DNA from 3 places in the Pradoshia sp. D12 genome. Region 3 is predicted to be linked to each of the others. Evidence: riboswitches for the same ligand, from Rfam matches in the RefSeq annotation. Region 3 holds a riboswitch; each other region holds the start of a gene.
The links. A riboswitch is a leader RNA that binds a small molecule or an ion and turns the genes downstream of it on or off. The one in region 3 is predicted to bind S-adenosylmethionine.
Positions count from the first base shown of each region.

Region 1: linked by a shared signal. The riboswitch ahead of F7984_RS16515 (methionine ABC transporter ATP-binding protein) and the one ahead of F7984_RS03875 (methionine ABC transporter ATP-binding protein) in region 3 are both predicted to bind S-adenosylmethionine.
Region 2: linked by a shared signal. The riboswitch ahead of F7984_RS12990 (methionine biosynthesis PLP-dependent protein) and the one ahead of F7984_RS03875 (methionine ABC transporter ATP-binding protein) in region 3 are both predicted to bind S-adenosylmethionine.

Region 1 is NZ_CP044545.1:3,406,103-3,414,328, reverse strand. Features, by position in the region: gene F7984_RS16520 (O-acetylhomoserine aminocarboxypropyltransferase/cysteine synthase family protein) at 1-1,268, shown strand, start outside; SAM riboswitch class I at 1,363-1,474, shown strand; gene F7984_RS16515 (methionine ABC transporter ATP-binding protein) at 1,588-2,619, shown strand; gene F7984_RS16510 (methionine ABC transporter permease) at 2,616-3,284, shown strand; gene F7984_RS16505 (MetQ/NlpA family ABC transporter substrate-binding protein) at 3,298-4,131, shown strand; gene F7984_RS19205 (YuzK family famiily protein) at 4,414-4,566, shown strand; gene sufC (Fe-S cluster assembly ATPase SufC) at 4,926-5,711, shown strand; gene sufD (Fe-S cluster assembly protein SufD) at 5,729-7,033, shown strand; gene F7984_RS16490 (cysteine desulfurase) at 7,033-8,226, shown strand, end outside.
Region 2 is NZ_CP044545.1:2,709,098-2,717,323, reverse strand. Features, by position in the region: gene F7984_RS13015 (hypothetical protein) at 1-586, opposite strand, end outside; gene F7984_RS13010 (ABC transporter ATP-binding protein) at 583-1,272, opposite strand; gene F7984_RS13005 (GntR family transcriptional regulator) at 1,285-1,656, opposite strand; gene F7984_RS13000 (patatin-like phospholipase family protein) at 1,862-2,704, shown strand; gene F7984_RS12995 (M42 family metallopeptidase) at 2,752-3,795, opposite strand; SAM riboswitch class I at 3,929-4,033, shown strand; gene F7984_RS12990 (methionine biosynthesis PLP-dependent protein) at 4,217-5,317, shown strand; gene F7984_RS12985 (ABC transporter ATP-binding protein) at 5,460-6,245, shown strand; gene F7984_RS12980 (ABC-2 family transporter permease) at 6,249-7,880, shown strand; gene F7984_RS12975 (cysteine hydrolase family protein) at 8,039-8,226, shown strand, end outside.
Region 3 is NZ_CP044545.1:786,001-794,226, forward strand. Features, by position in the region: gene F7984_RS03845 (GRP family sugar transporter) at 1-411, shown strand, start outside; gene F7984_RS03850 (glucose 1-dehydrogenase) at 435-1,220, shown strand; gene hpaB (4-hydroxyphenylacetate 3-monooxygenase, oxygenase component) at 1,329-2,771, shown strand; gene F7984_RS03860 (hypothetical protein) at 3,047-3,367, shown strand; gene F7984_RS03865 (WapI family immunity protein) at 4,186-4,599, shown strand; gene F7984_RS03870 (pyridoxal phosphate-dependent aminotransferase) at 4,946-6,112, opposite strand; SAM riboswitch class I at 6,608-6,714, shown strand; gene F7984_RS03875 (methionine ABC transporter ATP-binding protein) at 6,796-7,809, shown strand; gene F7984_RS03880 (methionine ABC transporter permease) at 7,799-8,226, shown strand, end outside.

The DNA of each region.
Region 1 (8,226 bases), 1.3 Mb from region 3:
GATTGCAGCAGGATTCGGTAACTGGAGCGAGAAGCGTGCCGATTTACCAGACGAATGCTTATTTATTTAAAGACACAGATCATGCTGCGGATTTATTTGGATTAGCTGAGACTGGCTATATTTATACTAGAATCCATAATCCAACTTCAAGTGTATTCGAAGAACGTATAGCAGAATTAGAAGGTGGCATTGGAGCTTTAGCGGTATCAAGTGGTGCTGCAGCTATAACACTCTCAATCCTAAATATTGCGGGAGCAGGTGATGAAATTATCTCTGCGTCCACTCTATACGGCGGAACCTACAATTTATTTGCCAATACTCTCCCTAAGTATGGTATTAACGTAAGGTTCGTGGATCCAAGTGACACTGAAAATTTTAGAGAAGCGATTACATCAAAGACCAAAGCTATTTTTGGAGAAACGATTGGAAATCCAAGCCTGCAGGTTCTTGATATTGAACGGGTGGCGGAAATTGCTCATGAAGCTGGAATTCCGTTAATCATTGATAATACATTTGCAACTCCTTATTTATCCCGTCCGATTGAGTTTGGAGCGGATATCGTCGTACACTCAGCTACGAAATGGCTGCTTGGAAATGGAACCACATTAGGCGGGGTCATAGTCGATGGAGGGAAGTTTGACTGGAATTCATCTAAATTTCCGGGCTTTACTGAACCCGATCCAAGCTATCATGATCTGATTTACAGTGAAGCAATTGGTGCAGCAGCATTTATTGTGAAGGCCAGAGTTCAGCTGTTGAGAGATTTAGGTCCTTCCTTAAGCCCGTACAATGCCTTTCAATTTATTCTCGGATTGGAAACTCTGCATGTGAGGATGAAGGAGCATGTAGCCAATACGAGATTAATAGTTGACTATTTAAAACAGCATCCGGCTGTATCGTGGGTCTTGTATCCAGGAGATTCAGATCACCCTGATTACGAAAAAACGAAGAAATATTTACCCAAAGGTGCTGGAGCAGTCGTTGTTTTTGGAATAAAGGGTGGACGTGAGGCAGGTAAAAAACTGATTGATTCCGTTGAACTGTGGTCCCATGTGGCCAATGTGGGAGATGCAAAGAGCCTAATTATCCATCCGGCAAGCACGACTCATCAGCAACTAAGTGAAGAGGGATTAAAAGCATCAGGTGTACAGGAGGATTTAATCAGACTGTCTGTTGGAATTGAACATGCAGAAGATCTAATTGAAGAATTGGAGCTTGCGATTGAAAAAGCAACAGGTATAGCTTCCACTGAGGTGGTTGTGAAATAAATATTGAACATGCTATGCAGACTTTGGTGTTGACAGTTCTTTCTTCAACATGATAGGATAGCAGACAGTTAGATTTAATTGAATAGTTTAAGTACTCTTATCAAGAGAGGCCGAGGGAAGTGCCCTTTGACGCCCGGCAACCGGCAATCATTTATGATTGAAAAGGTGCCAATTCACACAGGATAATAAATCCTGGGAGATGAGAGAAAGGAACATGTTATAAATAAATCATGCCTTTCTGCCTCCGCAGAAAGGCATTTTTGTTTAACTGAAGTTATTCTTTAATTATAGGTTGATAGAAAGAGCAGGTGAACTTTTCATGATTACATTACGTGATGTATCGAAGACCTTCTCAGGAACATTTAAACGTTCATCAGCTGTCAAAGCAGTGGATCAAGTCTCATTATCTATTGAAAAAGGCGAGATCTTTGGAATTATTGGGTACAGCGGTGCGGGAAAAAGTACCCTCATTAGAATGCTGAACGGTTTAGAGAAGCCAACAGAAGGCAGTGTCTTGGTGGCAGGCAAAGATATGGCTGCTATAAAAGGCGCTGAATTAAGAAAAGCCAGAATGGAAATAAGTATGATTTTTCAACACTTTAATCTCCTCTGGTCAAGGACAGTCAGCGAAAATATAGAGTTTCCTTTAGAAATTGCGGGCGTACCAAGCAAGGTACGTAAAGAAAGAGTGAAGGAACTTGTAAGTCTGGTAGGATTAGATGGCCGTGAAAATGCTTATCCATCTCAGTTGAGCGGCGGTCAGAAGCAGCGGGTCGGTATAGCGCGCGCATTAGCGAACAATCCACAGGTTCTTCTTTGTGACGAGGCGACATCAGCACTTGATCCTCAGACTACAGACGATATTTTGGATTTGCTCGTTGATATAAATAAAAGACTTGGCTTGACAATCGTATTAATTACACATGAAATGCATGTTATTCGTAAAATCTGTCATCGCGTTGCTGTGATGGAGATGGGGAAAGTGGTCGAGAGCGGAAAAGTACTTGATGTATTTAAAAAACCAAATGCTCCGATTACTAAACGATTTGTACAGCAAGTGACTGAGCCAGAAGAAACGAAAGAGACGATTGAGCATTTGCTTGCTGAATATCCGACGGGGAAAGTTGTACAATTATCCTTTATTGGCGAATCAGCTGAAACCCCTGTTTTATCAGAGGTTATCCGCTCTTACAAAATCAATGTAAACATATTACAGGGTAAAATTTCGCAGACTCAGCACGGGTCCTATGGAACGTTATTTATTCATGTAGACGGTGATGCTGCTGAAGTGGCGAAAGCGATTGACTATCTCCACAATCAGGAAATTGGTGTGGAGGTGATTTCAGAATGATGGAAACATTATTACCAAATGTAGTTTGGGAACGAATTTATGAAAAGACATGGGAAACCTTGTATATGACAGGTGTCTCATTAATCGCAACTTTTTTCCTTGGAATTATATTGGGTCTGCTATTATTCTTGACCTCAAAGGGGAATATGTGGGAAAACAAAGTGATTTACGGAATTGTAGGTGCTTTCGTTAACATATTCCGTTCCATTCCATTCATTATTCTAATCGTGTTGTTAATTCCTTTCACAAAGGCATTAGTAGGAAGTATTATCGGTGTCAATGCGGCTTTGCCAGCTTTAATTATAGGTGCTGCTCCATTCTATGCGCGAATGGTTGAGATTGGATTGCGTGAAATTGATAAAGGTGTAATCGAAGCAGCAAGATCGATGGGGGCCACTTCCTTTACAATCATATGGAAGGTGCTAATTCCTGAATCTCTGCCTGCACTTGTTTCTGGTATCACAGTTACGGCAATTGCGCTTGTAGGTTATACAGCGATGGCAGGTATGATTGGTGCGGGCGGACTTGGAAACCTTGCCTATTTGGAAGGGTTTAGCCGCGGACAGACAGATGTCACGATTGTTGCTACTATTTTAGTATTGATTATTGTGTTTATTCTCCAATTTATTGGAGATTTTATAACAAGAAAATTAGATAAGCGCTAGGGAGGAAACCAAAGTGAAAAAGTTATCGTTCATACTTGTTTTAGGATTAACCCTATTATTGGCAGCCTGCGGTGGATCAGGAGATGAATCCAATTCCGGGGACAAAGAACTAAAAACGATTAAAATTGGCGCATCAAATGTTCCACATGCAGAAATATTGGAAGAAGCAGCAACTCTTCTTGAAGAAAAAGGTATTAAACTTGAAGTTGAAGTATTTACAGACTATGTAATGCCGAATAAAGCATTGGAAGATGGCTCAATTGACGCTAACTATTTCCAACACATCCCTTATTTTGAGAGTCAAGTGAAGGATAATGGGTATGATTTCGCCAATGCAGGCGGAATCCATATTGAACCGATTGGTGTTTATTCTAAAAAATACGACAGCCTGGATGACCTACCAAAAGGCGCAAGCATCATTATGAGCAGCTCAGTAGCTGATCATGGACGTATGTTATCTATGCTGGAAACAGAAGGCTTAATAAAGCTAAAAGAAGGCATTGATAAAACTAAAGCAACTGTGGATGATATTGCGGAAAATCCGAAGAATTTAAAGTTTAAAACGGATATTGAAGCACCTATGCTTACGCAGGTTTACAATAATGATGAAGGCGATGCAGTACTGATTAATTCCAACTATGCCATTGAAGCGGATCTTGTACCAGCTGAGGATGCGATTGCATTGGAAAGTGCTGATAATAATCCATACGTAAACATTATTGCTGTTAGATCTGAGGATAAGAATAAGGAAGAAATTAAAACATTGGTTGAAGTTCTTCATTCTAAAGATATCCAGGATTTCATTAATGAAAACTACAAAGGGTCCGTTATCCCATCAAATAAATAATAGACAAAAAAGGTGCAGCTATTCATTTAGCTGCACCTTTTTTATCATATAATAGGTGTATTATAAGATGCTTTTCCAATGAATTATTTTCTTCTCTGGTATTATTTTTCAGGATAATCAAGGATTTCCTAGAAGAAATACGCAATATCACTTTTAAGATGTGCTCAGTGTGGTATATAGACTTTGAGGGTTCTTCTGCAAAGTGATACCCTTATTATAATAAATGGAAAGGAATGATTCATTATCTTTGACAATCAGTTACAGCTTAGAGTAACAGATGAAATGGAAAAAGCGATGAGGCAGGCACATGGAGTTGGCTATGAAGTTTACAGTCAGAATCTTGAAGTGCGTATGAAAGTAGAAGAGAAGCGTGAACGTAGTTATATGAAGAGTAATCAAATCTTAAATGATGTGAATAGAAGAGTACATGGGTAAATGAATCAAGTGATAAAGTGAATAATTCTAAAAGTGATAATCATAAAAACAGGTAGCGGAAGAAAAATCAATTTCTCCTTCTACCTGTTTTTATGTTTTCAATTAGTGCAAAAATGTTACTGCCGTCTTTAAAATCAGGGTGGTTGGTAAAGATCATGCTGGTTCTTTTCTTTCGTGAAAATTAACATTATAATGTCAGTAAAGCTAAGTATTATGTTAAAATATTATGTCCATTTTATGTAATTTTCTCGTTTCAAAAAGTTGAATCTAGATTTGATTTGTTATAAGATTGTAATGAGAATAAATTGAGAATAGAAATAATCTAAAACTTTAGATGACTATATATTGGAGGTATAAGAATGGCTGGTTCAGTTCTTACAATTAAAGATTTACATGTTTCAATAGAAGGTAAAGAGATTCTTAAAGGGGTAAACCTTGAAGTTAAAGGTGGAGAAATCCATGCAATTATGGGGCCAAATGGTACAGGAAAATCTACATTGTCATCTGCTATCATGGGTCACCCAAAATATGAAGTAACAAGTGGTTCCATCACAATGGACGGTGAAGATGTTCTTGAAATGGAAGTTGACGAACGTGCTCGTGCCGGTCTATTTTTAGCAATGCAATACCCAAGTGAAATTACTGGGGTTACTAATGCCGACTTCATGCGTTCTGCTATTAACAGTAAACGTGAAGAAGGAGACGAAATTTCCTTAATGAAATTCATTAAAGAAATGGATAAAAAAATGGATCTATTAGAAATGGATCAAGATATGGCTCAACGTTATTTAAATGAAGGCTTTTCCGGCGGTGAAAAGAAACGTAATGAAATTCTTCAATTATTAATGCTGCAACCAGCCATTGCGATTCTTGATGAAATCGACTCCGGTTTAGATATTGATGCGCTGAAAGTTGTTTCCAAAGGAATCAACCAAATGAGAAACGAAGATTTTGGCTGCCTAATGATTACTCACTATCAACGCTTATTGAACTACATTACTCCAGATTATGTTCACGTAATGATGCAAGGTAAAATCGTGAAATCCGGTGGAGCAGAACTAGCGCAACGCTTAGAAGCAGAAGGATATGACTGGATTAAAAAAGAATTAGGTATTGAAGACGAAACAGTAGGAATTGAAGCATAAGCAATAGGAGGATCGTTATGACAATCGAAACTACATTACTCGAAAAAGATGTTGTATCATCTTTTTCAAAAGCACATAGTGAGCCTGCCTGGCTTGAAAGCTTCCGTTTAGACGCCCTTTCTGCCTCAGCTGAGCTACCTATGCCGAGACCTGATAAAACGAAGATTGATAAATGGCAATTAGAGGATATGAAAGTGAACTCCGTTACAAGCGAGACATTTACATCTATTGATGAACTTGCTGAAGACGTGAAAAAGCTGATCAATCCTGATGAGAACAGAAGTTTGTATGTACAACGAAACAATACAGCTGCTTATTTGACAGTATCTCAGGAACTTAAAGATAAAGGTGTTATTTTTACAGATATCAGGACTGCTGCTAAAGAACATCCTGAACTTTTGCAAAAATACTTCATGACTACAAGTGTTCCTGTAAAAACGAATAAGCTTACAGCTTTACATGCAGCACTCTTTAATGGTGGAGCTTTTCTTTATATCCCACGCAACGTGGTTATTGAAGAACCCATCCAGGCTATCTTCATGATTGATAATGCTGAGACTGAATTATATAATCACGTACTTGTTGTTGCTGAAGAGAGCAGCTCCGTAACGTACGTTGAAAACTATATTTCATTGGTTGACGGCAAAGAGACTATTGGAAATATCATTTCTGAGGTTATCGTCGGCAACAATGCGGTCGTTAAATATGGTGCAGTTGATACATTATCTAAAGATATGAAAACCTATGTAAACCGTAATGCATATGTAGGAAATGATGGACGAGTGGAATGGGCATTGGGCTTAATGAACGATGGTAATACTATTTCAGAGAATATTACAAACCTACATGGTAATGGTTCATATGGTGATACTAAAACAGTAGTGGTTGGTACTGGTAAACAAACTCAAAACTTTACAACTAAAGTTGTTCATTTTGGTAAAAACTCAAATGGATATATCCTGAAGCACGGTGTTATGAAGGATGAAGCATCCTCCATTTTTAATGGTATCGGTAAGATTGAACATGGTGCCACTAAAGCTGATGCTGTACAGGAATCCAGAGTATTAATGCTTAGTCCGAAAGCACGTGGGGATGCAAACCCTATTCTGTTAATTGATGAAGATGATGTAACAGCTGGACACGCAGCTTCTGTAGGCCGTGTGGATCCAATTCAGCTTTATTATTTAATGAGCAGAGGGATCAGTAAAACAGAAGCAGAACGTTTAATTATCCATGGGTTCCTTGCCCCAGTAGTAAATCAATTACCTGTTGAAGCTGTTAAAAAGCAGTTGACTGAGGTAATTGAAAGGAAAGTTAAATAATGATTCCAACGAATATTAAAGAACTTTTCCCAATTTTAAATGAGAAAGTCAATGGTCATTCATTAGTATATCTGGACAGTGCCGCAACTTCGCAGAAGCCAGCATCCGTTATTCAGACTATTGATGAGTATTACAAGCGGTATAACTCTAATGTACACCGTGGTGTTCACACACTTGGAACGATGGCCACGGATGCTTATGAGGGAGCACGTGAAAAGGTAAGAAAGTTCATTAATGCGAAATCCATCGAAGAAGTTGTCTTTACAAGAGGGACAACGACTTCGATTAATACAATTGCTGCCAGCTACGGGAAAGCTAACCTAAAAGCTGGTGATGAAATTGTTATCAGTATGATGGAACATCATAGTAATATCATTCCATGGCAGCAAGTAGCTAAAGCAACCGGTGCGACATTGAAATATATCCCGCTTGAAGAAGACGGTACTATTTCACTTGAAACAGTCAAAGAAGTGATTACTTCAAACACGAAAATCGTTTCAGTTATGCATGTATCGAATGTGCTTGGTGTCATCAATCCGGTTAAAGAAATTGCGAAAATTGCCCATGAAAATGGAGCAGTAATGGTTGTAGATGGTGCGCAAAGCACTCCGCATTTGAAAGTGGATGTTCAGGATCTTGACTGTGATTTCTTTGCCTTTTCTGCACATAAAATGTGTGGACCAACTGGCATTGGTGTCATGTACGGGAAAAAGGAATACCTCGAGAATATGGAACCAATCGAATTTGGCGGAGAGATGATTGATTTTGTAGGATTGCAGGATTCTACATGGAAAGAGCTGCCTTGGAAATTTGAAGGCGGTACTCCAATCATTGCAGGTGCCATTGGACTTGGAGCTGCAATTGATTTCTTGAATGAGATTGGTCTTGATAATGTAGAGGCGCATGAGCATAAGCTTGCTGCTTATGCACTTGATAAATTATCAAGTATAGAGGGGCTCCAAATCTATGGACCTAAAAATCCGGAATCAAGAGCTGGTGTAGTAACTTTTAACCTTGAGGATGTTCATCCGCATGATGTCGCTACCGTTCTGGATGCAGATGGAATAGCTATTCGTGCCGGGCATCACTGTGCACAACCGCTTATGAAATGGTTAAAAGCTTCGTCTACGGCGAGAGCAAGTTTTTATGTATATAATACAGAACAAGATATCGACCGTTTAGTCGAAGGACTC
Region 2 (8,226 bases), 1.9 Mb from region 3:
TCAAAGCAATAAATCCTGCACCATAATATAAAACGAATTCTGTGAAGGTAGATGGGAGAATAACCGTAATAAATTGAGATCCCTTGATTAAGCTGCCAATCGATACCTCATGTAAATAATCCGCTGATATAAACCATTTCAAAATTTTTGATTCAATTAGAAGGAGTATCAATTGGATAGATACTAGTGAGAGTACAAGTAGCATTATAGCTGTTAATTTCGAAAAATAAATATTCATTCTTGATGTAGGAATCATTAATAAACGATAGATAAAGGATCCTTTACCTGACCAGTCACGGTACCAAATTAGAAAGATATATAAGAAGATGGCACCTGCACATAAGGCAATCGGACCATTAAACCAAATAGAATTCACATAATTGTCCATGCCATAATAACCAAATTCTTCAATAAAGACTTCTATAGGGACACCATTCGTTAATGATTTATTAGCGTCACTCATGTAGATGTTAGCTTCAATGATTAACCCGGCAACTTGTATAATAAAAACAGTAATAATCAATCCAAATAAAATTTTTGTAAATCGATTTAACTCCATATTCACAAGCTTAAAAAAGCGATTCATCCTCTATACACCTCTCTCATTACATCTACGACAGACTTACCTTCGTTATTTCGAACTTCTTCTGCATTAAATTCTTTATAAACGACTCCGTCATTTAACAAAACAACTTTATCAATGAGGTGCTCAATATCGTTGATTTCATGGGTTGTGATGATAACACCGCGGTCTTCAATCAGGTGGCTTGTAAAGACATCTGCTATTTGTTCACGGCTGAAAATATCGATACCGGAGAATGGTTCATCCATAAGAACATAATCAACATCCAGAGCCAATCCCAATAACAAATTCACTTTCGCGGTATTTCCTTTAGATAATGTTGAAATCCGTATGTTTTCATCCAATTTGAAAAAGCTCAATAATTCATCGGCGCGATCTTGGTTCCAACTCTCATAAAAATCATTCATAAAATCCATTGCCTGCATAATGGTGAAGTTCGAAAGCATCGTGAACGTATCTGGAATAAATGTGATTTTCTCATACGTATCCTTCGTTCTTTTAGTTCCGTTTATAAGAATTTCTCCACCATCAATAGGAGTAAGGCCCATGATGGATTTCATAATCGTTGTTTTACCTACACCGTTTATACCGATTAAACACGTGATTTCCCCTTTGTTGGCTGTGAATGATACATCATCCAATACGTTTTTTCTTCCAAATTTTTTCGTTACATTTTTTACTTCTAACATGAAATCCCCTCCTTACTCTTGTTCCGCATTATATTTTTCTTTGACAATACTCAACAGTTCATCTACTGGTAATTGAATCGGTTTAATTGCCTGAACAAAGGTATCAACGGCTTCAACAATGAGTTCCTGACGAACGCTTGACAATATGACCTTGTCGGTTGTGACCCGGCTTGGGAAATTTCTTTCTGTGTGAATCAATCCCTGTTCCTCCATTTCCTTATACGCTTTTTGAGCAGTATTGGGGTTTATTTTTAGAAGATTGGCAAGCTCACGTCGAGAAGGAATCTCCTCTCCGCTTGCAAGCCGACCGGTCGCTATTTGTTCTTTGAAGTAACGGACAACTTGTAAATATACAGGATCCCGGTTATTAAAGATGATGTTCATTAATTCATCTCCTATGGCTTTTTAACCAATTATTAGTGTGTGTACTATGTAGTTCATACACTTGATATGTGTACTATACAGTTAATACACTAAAACTGTCAATAGGATAGTAAAAAATTCCCTGAAATAGTTTTAAAACGTGTAATTATTTAAGAAGGGTCATGGCAAAATAATAAGGATTCTCTGGGGAAGGAGTTTACTTGTTATGCATAATACAGGCCTGGTTCTAGAGGGTGGCGGAATGAGAGGGCTATATACAGCTGGAGTTCTGAGGTATTTGATGGAACAGGATATATATGTGCCATATACAATTGGTGTTTCAGCTGGTGCATGTAATGGCTCTTCTTATATTGCACGGCAAATAGACCGTAATTATGCGGCGAATATCGATTATGTCTCACACCCGGAATACCTATCCTATAAACGTTTTCTGAAGAAACGTGAATTATTTGGAATGGACTTTATTTTTGATAAAATTCCAAATGAACTGGTCCCATTTGATATAAAGGCTTTTTGTGAAGCAAAGGAACAGTTTGTCGTGGGTGTTACAGATTGCGTAACAGGCGAACCTGTATACTATAGAAAAGAGCACCTAATAAAAGATATTACAACGATTCTGCGCGCATCCAGTTCGATTCCTTTTTTTGCTCCGGAAATCTCTTATGATGGAAGAATGCTGCTGGATGGCGGTGTTGCCGATCCAATACCGATACAAAAATCTCAAGCAGACGGGAATACGAAAAATATCGTTGTGCTTACTGGGAATAAAGGCTATATGAAAGCATCGTCGCTTGATTGGCTTGGAAAAAGAAAATATAAGAACTATCAAGGGCTGCTAAAGGCTCTTCGCAAACGGCATATCGTTTACAATGACACGATCCGCTATTTGGAGGAACAAGAAGAAAAGGGACTTGTCGTCATTATTCGTCCATTAGTGAAATCAGATGTCAGCCGTGTTGAGCGTAACCCTAAAAAGCTGAAAAAGCTGTACAATCAAGGATATGCTGAAGCCAAGGCTGCTTATGGAAAAATCAAACGGTTATTATAATAAAAACCCATCACTTAAATGGTGATGGGTTAACGTTTAGTATGAAATTAGGCTAATTCTGATTGTAAGTAATTCCAGATTAACTGGGCAGTATGTTCAATAGAGCTGATATGGGTTCTTTCAAAAGCATGTGAAGCATCAATGCCGGGTCCAATTAATCCGTGTATGATATCATAGCCGGCACGGATGGCAGCAGAAGCATCAGATCCGTAAAAAGGATATATATCTACACGGTAATCAATCTTGTGTTGCTTTGCCAATTCGACTAAATGCTGACGCAGGCCATAATGATAGGGTCCGCTAGAATCTTTTGCACAAATGGAAACACTGTATTCATCCGTAGATTGTCCTTCTCCAATTGCTCCCATATCTACAGCCAGGTATTCAACAGTTTCAGCAGGAATGTTGGAGTTTCCGCCATAGCCTATTTCTTCATTATTTGAAATTAAGAAGTGGGTCGTATAGGGGAGAGTGATGCCTTCTTCTTTTAACTGTTTAATGATATACATCAGTATGCCGACACTCGCTTTATCATCTAAATGACGGGATTTAATAAATCCATTGTCTGTCAGTTCAACACGGGGCTCGAAGGAAACAAAATCACCTACAGAAATACCTAGACCTTCTGTATCCGTCTTGCTTTTTGTCACAGCATCAATTCGAACTTCAATCGTTGCATCCTCGCGTTTAATATCTCCCATTTTCTGATAAACATGGACAGAAGTTTGATTTAAAAGAATCGTCCCTGTAAACGTTTTACCTTCAGCTGTATGGATTTTACAATATTCGCCTTCAACAGAATTCCAACGAAATCCGCCGATCATCGATAATTTTAAACGCCCGCTTGGTTTGATTTCTTTCACCATAGCACCTAATGTATCTACATGGGCTGTTAGAAAACGGTGCTTTGAATCATCCTGTCCCTTGATTGTTGCCAATAGGGCACCTTTATTTGTTTTTACTGCAGGTATTCCTTGAGATTGTAAAAACTGTGCTACATGATCAATTACTTCCGTTGTATAGCCGCTCGGACTTGGAATGGATACAAGGTCTTTTATGTACTGGAAAATTTCCTGGCCATTGGCTTTCATGGTTCCGAATCACTCCTTTTTATGTATAGATTTATTATATACCTTTGTTAAAAAGTTGGACAATAAAGGCAGAAATAACTTGCTTTTTTAGCAGTAGGACTGTAAATTTATAGTTAAATAAATATTCTGAAAAATCTTATCAAGAGAGATGGAGGGACAGGCCCTGTGAAGTCTCAGCAACCGCCAATATGGAAAGGTGCTAATTCCTGCAGGAACAATCATTCCTGGCCGATAAGAAGGGACTCACTCTAATGAAAAGTCTTCTTCTTGAAGACTTTTTTCGTTTTTAAGCATATTTTTATTCACTGGGAAAATGAGTGGATGTAAGTAATTCGTAACTTTGATGGCAAATTAGAGCCGGATGAAGGTAAATCAGAGTAACTGTATTTCGGGGATTAATAAAGAGAGAGGGGTCATACATATGACAACAGTTAAAATCGAAACACTCTTAGCTCAAATAGGCAATCGAAGTGAAACACAAACAGGTACTGTTAATCCGCCAGTTTATTTTTCCACAGCCTATCGCCATAACGGAATAGGGGAATCAACAGGGTTTGATTACATAAGAACAGGAAACCCAACCAGAAAATTATTAGAGGAAGCAATTGCCGAGCTAGAGGGTGGTAAACAGGGATTTGCCTTTAGTTCAGGTATGGCTGCCATTCACTCATTGCTATGTTTATTTTCTCCAGGTGATGAAATAGCCGTCTCTGCCGATCTGTATGGAGGGACATATCGGTTATTTGAGCAAATATGGAAGACGTATGGCATCAAATTTAACTATTGCCATACATATGAAGATTTCGCTGAATCCATTACGGAAAATACGAAGGCCTTCTTTATAGAAACACCGACAAATCCGCTTATGCAGGAAATGGATATTAAAGAAATTGCTCAACTGACCCAATCTAACAATCTACTGCTCCTTGTAGATAATACGTTTTATACACCCATTTTGCAAAGACCGATTGAGCAGGGAGCAGATATTGTTGTCCACAGTGCCACCAAATATTTAGCAGGACATAATGATGTATTGGCTGGATTAATTGTCTCAAAGAGTAAAGAGGTTGGTGCGCGCCTAGAAGAATATCAAAATGCAACAGGCGCTGTACTGCCGCCATTTGACTCCTGGCTTGTGATGAGGGGAATGAAAACATTGAGCCTAAGGATGAGGCAGCATGAGGAAAATGCTAAGATAATCAGCCGATTTTTAAGAGAAAGAGAAGAAGTGACAGATGTCCTTTATCCTGGTAAAGGGGGGATGATATCGTTCCGGCTGAAATCAGAGGAATGGATCAATCCATTTTTAAAAAGCCTTCGCATCATATCTTTTGCTGAAAGTCTGGGTGGAGTAGAAAGTTTAATGACGTACCCTGCTACACAAACACATGCGGATATCCCTGAGGAAGTGCGTACACAAAATGGAGTCTGTAATTGTTTGCTGCGCTATTCTGTTGGGATAGAGCATGCGAATGATTTGATTGATGATCTTATTCAAGCTTTTGAATCATTATCGGTTTAGGTTATTAGAAATTTGAACTTTACAGGCATTTAGGTGCATCATGAAGGATTCCAGAAGTAATACCTAAAAAGGATAAATTAGAAAATTATGCAAATTAACGACCCGTTTTGATATACTATACCAAAATGGGTCTTTGGGGAGAATGAAAATGGCTGAACTGGTGATTTCTATTAGCAATCTTCAAATGCATTATGGATCGAAAGAAGTACTTCGAGGAATTAATCTTGATGTAAACAAGGGACAAATTATTGGCTATATAGGTCCCAATGGGGCGGGGAAAACTACCACAGTTAAAATATTGCTTGGACTCCTTACAGACTATACAGGCTCAGTGAAGGTCTTTGATAAAGAGCTTTCTGAGGATAGGATTACCTATAAAAATAGAATTGGCTATGTGCCTGAATTGGCAGATTTATATGATGTATTGACTGCACGTGAATATTTGACTTTTATAGGTGAGCTTTATGGCTTATCTTATGAGCAGGCTGACCAAAAGGCTTTTAAACTAATGAGGCTATTAAATATTGAAGAAATGTATGATTCACGAATAAATAGTTATTCAAAAGGGATGAAGCAAAAGGTTCTATTAATTTCAAGCCTTCTTCATAATCCGGATATTTTATTTTTAGATGAACCTTTAAGCGGTCTCGACGCGAATAGCGTTATGGTCATTAAAGAATTGCTTGGACTGCTGGCAAGCGAGGGAAAAACTATTTTTTATTCCTCACATATCATGGATGTCGTCGAGAAAATTAGCAATCGAATTATTTTACTGCATGAAGGCAGGATTGTTGCAGATGGAAGCTTTGCAGAATTACAGGATGTTGGCAAGGAAGGAACTCTTGAAGAAATTTTTAACCAATTAACTGGTTTTACACAGCATCGTTCAATTGCCGAAGATATTGTATCTGTTGTTAAAGAGGATTAATAGATGAAAAAATTTATGAGTTTGCGTGTGTTGGATAGAGGACAAAAGCTCTTTCAGTGGATGGGAATTGATTATCCGGTTATGAGAAGAATTCTTCAGGTTAAGCTTACAATGGATGCCAGAAGAGTTCCAACTTTGATGAATGATGGGTCTGGAAATACAGGTAAGGATTCAAATCAATTTTTAAAATCCTTATGGGTTTATGCGCTTATGGGTCTAATACTGATTCCTTTTATTATTATGGGTGAAAATTATTTTTTCCAAATGAGTATGTTGTTTGCGGTATTTATGTTTTTTATCATTACATCTTTAATATCTGATTTTTCCCATGTGATGCTTGATATACGGGATCAGTCTATTTTATTGTCTAGACCGGTTGATGGGAGAACGGTCTCGGTGGCAAAGCTGATACATATTATTATTTACCTTGGCACAATAACCCTTATTTTTATTGCGCCTGCGTTCATTGCTGCTATTGTTACTCAAGGAATTGGCTTTAGTCTGTTATTTTTGCTGGTCATTATATTGATTGATATATGGATAGTCTTGCTTACTGCTTTAATCTACTTGGTTATTTTAAAGTATTTTGATGGAGAGAAATTAAAGGATTTTATCAGTTATGTACAAATCTCCTTGTCTATTTTAATGATTGTTGGCTATCAACTAACGGTAAGGATATTTGACCTTGTAGATAGGCAAGTAGAATTTACACCAACTTGGTGGAGCTATATTCTTGCGCCTATTTGGTATGCCGCTCCCTTTGAGGTAATACTAAATGGGAATTTTGCATGGCAATATATTCTCTTAATCAGCTTGGCTGTAATTGTACCGCTTGTTTCTGTCATTATTTATATTAAAAATGTTCAAAACTTTGAGCAGTATTTACAAAAGTTAACTAATCATACAGGAGCCTTATCGAAAAAGAAACGCAGTCATTTTTCAATGTTCCTATTACGAAATAAAGAAGAACGAGTCTTTTATCATTTCGCAAAAAACCTCATGAAAAACGAACAGGCGTTTAAACTGAAGGTATATCCATCTATTGGAATGGTTATTATTTTTCCGTTTATTACACTACTCAATCAATTCGGGGAAAATGGATGGAAAGGTATTCAAAATGGCAGCGGTTATTATACAATTTATTTCAGTGCGCTTATGATTCCAACTATTGCTATTGCACTCCGATATACCGATTCATATAAAGGAGCATGGATATACAGGGCCTCTCCATTACAGAGTGCTAAGTCTATCTTTATAGGTACATGGAATGCGGTTATGGCCAAGTATGTTCTTCCCATCTATTTGGCATATAGCTTTCTATTTATTCTTATATATGGAAGTGCTATCTTTTGGGATCTATTGATTGGTCTCTTTACGTTATTTATAATGGCAGTCCTGTCGTTCAGGACATATACAATTATATTGCCATTTTCTAAACCAACTTCTGCAACACAGGAGAATGAGGGGATTAAGACCGTTTTCCTGCTTTTCATTCTTGGCGTATTTGCAGGTTTTCACTTTCTTATAAGCAAGGTTGAGTATGGTTTATATGGATATGGGGGAGTCTTGCTGATCACAGCTATTCTTGTATGGCGATATGGATTTAGGGTCGACTTTAAAGATTTAAAGGATTGATACGATTTTAATAACCACTGTGTTCGTATCAAAAAGCGCTGTTTATTTTATTGGTGGTTGACTTTCTTTAAAATCAAAGTAGGCATTTTGTAATACAATTTGATATTCTATACGTACGATAAGCGGATTTGATGGAAAATGGATAGGGGAGTGGAGAGATGAAAGCTTTAATCAATATAGATTATACAAATGATTTTGTAGCAGATGCTGGCAAATTAACATGCGGTAAACCTGGAAAGGAAATTGAAGAGTACATTGTTTCTTTAACAAAAAGATTCATTGAGGACAAAGATTTTGTTGTATTTGCTATTGATGTACACGATGAGAATGATCCATTTCACCCTGA
Region 3 (8,226 bases):
AAAAAAGGCTTAATCACTCTGACATTATCGTCATTAGGGTATATAGGCTATGTTGTTATTATCAGATGGTATGAAATTGATGGCTGGTCAGCTATTCTTCCGCAGGCTACCGGAATGCTAATTGTTGGTCTTGTAATAGGCTTTTGGAAGCATGCGTTTGATAAATATACAGTGAGAAATATGCTTTCGGGGCTTGTTTGGGCAACGGGTAATATTGCACTTCTTCTGTCAGTTCCAAAAATCGGAGTAGCCACAAGTTATTCTCTTTCTCAAACAGGTATTGTGATTTCCACGCTTGGGGGGATTTTCTTATTGGGTGAGAAAAAGGATAAGAAAAGGTTGATAATGGTCATCGCAGGCTGTCTCCTTGTTATTGCCGGAGGCGTTATATTGGGATATACCAAGAAATAAATAGTCGAGAGGAGAAACGTACTATGTATAAAGATTTAGAAGGTAAAGTTGTTGTTATAACTGGAGCAAGTAAAGGGCTTGGAAAGGCCATGGCCCTTCGTTTTGGGGAAGAGAAAGCAAAAGTAGTTATTAATTATCGTTCAACTGAAAAAGATCTAGATGAGATTGTTCGAATCATTAAAGCCTGTGGTGGGGACGCCATCACTGTTCAGGCGGATATTTCGAAAGAAGAGGACGTTAAAAGGTTAATAAATGAGGCAGTTGAGACATTTGGTACACTTGATGTCATGGTTAATAATGCTGGAGTTGAAAATGAAATGCCTTCACACGAATTAAGCCTTGAAGATTGGAATAAGGTTATTTCCACGAATTTAACAGGATGTTTTTTAGGAAGCAGAGAAGCCATTAAGTATATGGTTGAACATAAGATAAAAGGTTCCGTCATTAATATGTCATCTGTACATGAGCAAATTCCATGGCCCCATTTTGTCCACTATGCGGCAAGTAAAGGTGGGGTTAAACTAATGAGTGAAACGCTTGCCTTGGAGTATGCTCCGAAAGGAATTCGCGTAAATAATATATGTCCGGGCGCAATCAATACACCTATCAATGAAGAAAAATTCAATGATCCTGAAGCGAAGAAGCAAGTTCTTGATCTTATTCCAATGGGATATATCGGTAAGCCTGAAGAGGTTGCGGCGTGTGCAGTTTGGCTTGCTTCGAAGGAATCAAGCTATGTGACAGGATTAAGCTTATTTGTAGATGGTGGAATGACACAATATCCGGGTTTCCAGGCAGGCAGAGGATAAACATTCCTAAAAAGTCCAAGCCCTTTGGATAATTATTAGACATTCGTACATACATTATGATGGTATGTACATAGTCTACTGTATCTGAATATATAAGGGTGGAGTTTTATGCCGACAAGATCTGGATCGGAATACATCGAAAAAATAGATAATCTTCATTCATCGATATGGATAGATGGACAAAAAGTGAATGGTAAAATTTCTGAACATCAAGCTTTTAAAGGAGTCATAAAGAGTCAGGCGGCATTATATGATTTGCAATTAAAGGAATCCAACCGAAATATCATGACATTTCGTTCACCTGTTACTGGCAATCTGGTTGGGACCTCTTTTTTGGAACCAAAAACAAAAGAGGATTTAGAAAAAAGAAGACTGATGACACAAGTATGGGCTAAATCAAGCGGAGGGTTTTTGGGCAGATCACCAGACTACATGAATACTGTGATGATGTCCTTTGCGTCTGCCGCGGCCATTTTTTCTGAGCAGGATGAACGCTTCACTAAAAACATGCTGACGATATTTGAGAATGCCCGCGAGCAAGATTTATCTTTCACCCATACATTTATTAATCCACAGGTTAATCGCTCATCCTATTATGTTGAAAATTTCACCCAGACAATATCAGCACAGACGACAGAAATAAAGGATGATGGGATTGTTATAAATGGAGCCAGGCTTTTAGCCACACAGGGAGGAATTACGGATGAAATACTAGTGTTCCCTGCCAATGCCGCTGGGCATAATAAAGATTTGGCTTATGGCTTTTCCATTCCAAGCAACACGCCTGGATTGAGATTTATATGCAGAGAACCATTTAGCTACCGTGATTCGGCATTTGATCATCCGCTTGGTTCCCGTTTTGATGAAGTGGATTCCATTGTCGTGTTTGATCAGGTATTGGTTCCCTGGGATAGAGTGCTCTTTTATGAGAATCCTCTTATAGCTCAAAAAATTTATCAGGAAAGCAGCTTCCATTTACTAGCTGCACATCAGGTTACATGCAGAAGAATCATCAAGCTGGAGATGGTATTGGGAATTGCCCAAAAGCTAATTGATTCCATACAGGTGGGGGAGTATCAGCATATACATGAAAAAATAAGTGAAATATATGTCGGATTGGAATCATTAAAGGCTTTGTTGCTTGCATCTGAAGTAAATGCCAAGGCGGATAAGTGGGGAACAATGGTACCGGATGCAAATCCGTTACAGGCATCCATTTTATTGTTTGCTCGTTTGTATCCAAGATGTACGGAAATTCTTCAATTAATCGGAGCGAGTGGGCTTATGGCCATTCCAACAGAAGCTGATTTTTCATCAGAAATCGGTGCGGATCTTGATTTGTATATGCAGGGAGCCATCGTTGGAGCAGAAGAAAAAGTGAAGATTTTTCGGTTGGCATGGGATATATCCATGAGTGCTTTCGGATCGCGGCAATCCCTGTATGAACGATTCTTTTTTGGCGACGCAGTCAGATTGGCTTCAGGGCTCTATATGAGTTACCCAAAAGAAAAATATGTTAAATTAATTGATCAATTTTTAACCGAATACTAAGAGGGAGGACAGTTATCGGATAATGATAGCTGTCTTTATTTTTTGTGTTTTTGCACATCAACAAGTCTACATTAATCCATACATGGAATAAAATTGATGATTTTGTGGAAAATAGCTGATTTTTGTAACATTTAGTAATTAGTGGGATGACTTGCAAATCGATTAGAAACTAAATTGATTATTATCTTAATATAATAGTAGGTATTGTAAATTATCTGTTTTTAATTAATAATTAGAGTATAATTTGTAACGACTTTTTATCGGAAGGGAACCAAATGAAAGTGAGCATTAAAGAGGAATATGAGAAGCTAGATGTTTCCATGGGACAGATAAAGTATGCAAAGAGAATACAAAAATTGTTATGCGAAAGATTGGATATGGAATTGCCAAGCGAGTATGAGCTATCTGAAATTGTGGTGGAACAGGCTTTGTTTACTTATATAGATATATTAGAAAAATATTATCGCTTGGATGGAAAACCGTGGGAAGAGTTTTATGCAATATATCATGGAGTAACTAATGTTCCTAGACAATTAGAGGACTTTAAAGAACAGAAAAAAGGGACTTTGCAACTTTTAAGAAAAAGGGAGAGCTAATCCTCAGCTGAAGTAAAACTTTGAGGAAAAAGAAGCACTTAGCTAATGCTAACTCTCTTTGTGAAAGATTAAACTGAAACTATCGGGAGTACCCGCTCCAATATCAGAGCTGTGATGTAGTGACCCCAATAAGTTAGAAATCTGACTTTTGGGGTGTAATACTGATCAGCTCTTTTTTTGCTATGCAGCTAGGGGCAGTATATTTCAATGGAGTATGGATATTTATGTTAAAGTGAACATGTAGGGAGGAGAGATAGTTGGTTTATTTCGCAAAGACTCAAAGAGTAGCATTATGGTATATAATGCTATTAATGATATTGACAATTTCAATAAATGACTTTTTCGATTGGTTATTATACTTCCAAATGATATTTTCTTTAGTTATTCTTGTTTTATTATGTATCAGATATAAATTTGTGATAAATAATGACTATTTGACGTATCAAATATTGTTTTTTAAATGGCCTTTATATAAAACAAGTATATTTCCCCATCAAATAAAACAGATTAAATTTAAACGAGTCAATTGGTATACCAAAGGTGCTTTTATGCAAGTTAAAAAAGGACTTACCATCCGAATTGTAAATTTGAATCCCAACGACGTTTTCAAAGAATTAGTTGATTTTGCTAACAAACATGGTATTCCATATTCTAAAACGAAAGATTATATAATTATAGAAAAATAGTCTTATTCCCTAACGAGGGTATTACTTTCATATCAAGGGCTGGTTGATCAGCTCTTTTTTGCTATTCGGTTAAAGGAACAGATTAGTACAAGATGACCAAAGCTAATAAGTTATAAAATATGAGGTGGTAAAATGAAATTCCATCTATTGGGAGAAAAAGCTAAAGTAGAAATAGATATCATAGCTCGTGAATATCCGAATAGCTTTGATTATTGGGATGGAAACAAAGTTGAAATCCCTGGATATTATGTTGATTTTATTGCTAGTTTAAGAACTGATGACATTAGGGATTTTTTAAATGATTTGAAGTTAATGAATAAGGATTTATCGGGTAAAGTTATATTGAAAAATTTAGATAGCTTTATTTATTTTGAATGTGAAATGGATAAGTTGGGGCATATAGAATGGTCTGGAGAGACTTGTTATCCGACAGGAAGTGGTGCTGTATTATCCTTTGAATTTGTATCAAATCAATCATATTTAGATGATTTGATTAAAGAATTAGAGAATATAATCTCTCTATATCCAGTTATAAGTAAACCGTAGCTATTGTATTAACAGGTCAATAGCAGAAAATCAAGGCTGTCATGTTGACGGTCTTTTTTTATGCTCCCCATTAGGTAAGACAGTTTGAAAAATCTGGCTTACCTAATGGGGAGTTTTTCTGTGCTCAAAAAAAAGAACGCTGTATTGATCACATGGGGCGATTCATTTTGGGGCACAGTAAAATAGAATAGTATTATTAAAAAAACGAATTTTAAAAGAGGCGTTAATAGCATCTGTAACAACGTTATCAATAGAGATTGAGCGGCAGAACCCCTTAGAATTCAGGGTTCTGCTTTTATTATATTCATTGTTTACTAGACAGGGAGCAGTTCAATACCGCAGTTGTTTAAGTGAATATTCCTAGCTTTCCAATACGTTCAATAGCTTCTATTAGCCGGTCTTCGTCTACTAATAAGCCGACACGAATGTAGCCTTCTCCGTATTCACCAAAGCCTTTTCCTGCTGCAACGGCTACATCTGCTTTTTCAAGCAAATAATCAGCAAAGCTCTCGCTCTTGAAACCGGCAGGGACAGGAAGCCAAGCAAAGAATGAACCAGTTGGGGCTTCGACTTTCCAGCCGATTTTATTGCAAGCGCCAATGAGGGAATTTCGTCGTCGTTCATAGCGTTCGATAAGCTCTTCTACGCAGGATTGCTCCCCTGTCAAGGCTGCGATTGCCGCTTTTTGTACAGCAGGGAAGAGGCTGACGTAAAGATGATCTTGAATGAGATTGAGTGCTTCGATGATAGCTGGGTTTCCGATAGCAAAGCCAACACGCCAGCCTGCCATATTGTAAGTTTTCGAGAGTGTGTACATTTCAATGCCGACTTCTTTTGCACCCTCCGTTTCAAGAAAACTGATAGGTTTTTGTCCATCAAAGCCAATAGCTCCATAGGCAAAATCATGAAGTACGGTAATGTTATTTTCTTTTGCAAATGATACTGTTTTTTCAAAAAAAGCATGATCTGCGGTAGCTCCGGTAGGATTATTTGGGTAGTTTAAATACATTAGCTTTGCATGGGTCCTTTGTTCTAAAGGGATGCTTTCATAATCCGGCAAAAATTGATTATCTTTTGTTAGTGGAAAAGTTTCATAGTTTACGTTTGCTAATACAGCTCCAGATAAATAGTCGGGATAGCCTGGGTCTGGCAAGAGCATTAGCTCTCCATCGTTGAGCAAGCACATTGGTAGCTCAACTAGTCCGGCCTTCGTTCCAAAAAGGATGGCAACTTCAGTTTTAGGGTCAACCTCGACGCCATATTGCTTGTGATAAAATTGTGCTGCCGCTTCTTTCAACTCTTCCAAACCCCGAAATGGAGAATATTTATGAGTTTGTGCATCTTCAGCCGCCACTTGCAGGGCTTTGACGATATGCGCAGGAGTAGGTTGATCAGGATTTCCTTGTCCGAGATTAATAATGTCTCTGCCTTCAGCTATAGCGCTGTTAACTTTTAGGACAAGTGTTGCAAAAAATTGGACTGGCAGTTTTTTTAAGCGTTCTGAATATGTCATATAATTCACCTTTACGAAGAGAATATAGTTTTGAATATTTAAATAATAGATAAAATTCTATAACCTTTATTTAGAAATGTCTATAGTGAGCTGAAAGAATTTGAATATAGCGGTAGTAAATGGTTATTAGATTTGCTGAGTCATAGATTATAGGGGAACGTTTGATGAAGTGGGTGTGGTAGCTTTTTCAGAAATGATTGTTTTTCGGAAAATATGAAATGTGGAGACTATACATTAAATGAGCTTGTTTGGCAGATGAAAATAGTGAACGATGAAAGTGTTATTCAGTCGGCTTGCGAAAATGTAGAGTTTTACATTATCGTCAGTTCAGCCCTACGAAGAAGAATGGGGAGTTTTTTAATCCGATGTATGTGGATTGGAATATTTTATTGAAATTGCAATGATGAAAGCGGTTCAACAGTTTACGTCAAAAAGGTTTTTGTTGACAGACTATTCTGAAGTCTGTAATATCATAAACAAATCAAATAAAGCTATAGCTTATCGAGAGCGACCGAGGGACTAGGCCCTATGACGTCCGGCAACCCCCTTAATAGGGAAGGTGCCAATTCCTGCAGAATGTATTACATTCTGAAAGATAAGTCGAGATAGATGTATTTCGATGCCCCTTTCAGATGAGAGGGGCATTTTTGTTTCAAAAAATGTGAAGAGATAGAGGTTGGCATATGATAAAAATTCAGAATGTTAATAAGATTTACAAAACTAAAAGCGGTATAGTAAATGGAGTTGACAACGTTTCCTTAACAATTAAAAAAGGCGAGATATTCGGGATTGTCGGGTACTCAGGAGCAGGTAAAAGCTCGCTGCTACGCTGTATTAATTTGTTGGAGCGTCCAACATCGGGAAATATCACAGTTGATGGAATTGATCTGGCTAAGTTGAGAAGCAAGCAATTGCGTCATGCACGCTTAAAAATCGGGATGATTTTTCAGCACTTTTATCTTATTAGCCAGAAAACAGTTTTTGAAAATATAGCTTTTTCTTTAAAGGCAGCAAAAGTGCCGCAGACTCAAATACAAGACCGAGTAGAAGAACTGTTGAAAATGGTCGGATTAGCTGAAAAGCGTGAAGTGTATCCTTCGCAGCTAAGTGGGGGACAGAAGCAGCGTGTAGCGATTGCAAGGGCGTTGGCGAATAACCCGACAGTACTCCTTTGTGATGAGGCGACCTCAGCACTAGATCCGACGACAACGAAATCAATATTGAATTTGTTGAAAAAAATCAATAAGGAGCTCAATATTACGATTGTGTTGATTACACATGAGATGAATGTAGTAAAGGAAATTTGTAATCGAATGGCGATTATGCAGGATGGAAAGGTCATTGAGGAAGGCTCGGTGTATGATATTTTTGCTAAACCCCATGCCGATCTTACGAAGGAATTCATTAACAGTGTTGTTTCGTTCGATATACCTGACGCTATTTACCAAAGTTGCAAGGGTCCGATTGTCAAGGTGACGTTTAGGGGAACGGTTGCCGGTGAGGGAGTCATATCGGATACGCTTCAGCAATTTAATGTAAAAGGCAATTTTCTTCATGGCTCAATTGAATATATTCAGGAATTGCCTTTAGGTATTTTTATCATGGAGCTTCGCGGACAGAAGGAAGAGATTAATAAAGCGATATCTTATATAGAAAGTCGAGAGGCAGAAGTGGAGGTGTTCCAACATGGGCTTTGATTTCAACCACTTTATAGAGCTTATTCCTGAAATTAACACAGCATTTTTGCAGACGATTTACATGATTTCCATTTCTTTAGCTGTCGCAATCGTGATTGGTTTACCAGTTGGAATTCTATTATATGTGACAGAAAAGGGTTTATTTTGGGAAAACAAAACGGTTCAGAGGATATTAGGATTTGTCGTCAATTTGGTCCGATCAATACCATTTATTATTTTATTGGTTGCTCTTATGCCATTGACCGAATTTGTTGTAAAGACAACGATTGGACCAACAGCTGCTAGCGTATCGCTGTCAGTCGCAGCTATTCCGTTTTTTGCGAGAATCGTTGAAACGTCTTTACGAGAAATTGATAAAGGTGTTATTGAAGCCGCGATAGCAGCTGGTGCGACACCGTGGATGATTATTAAGGAAGT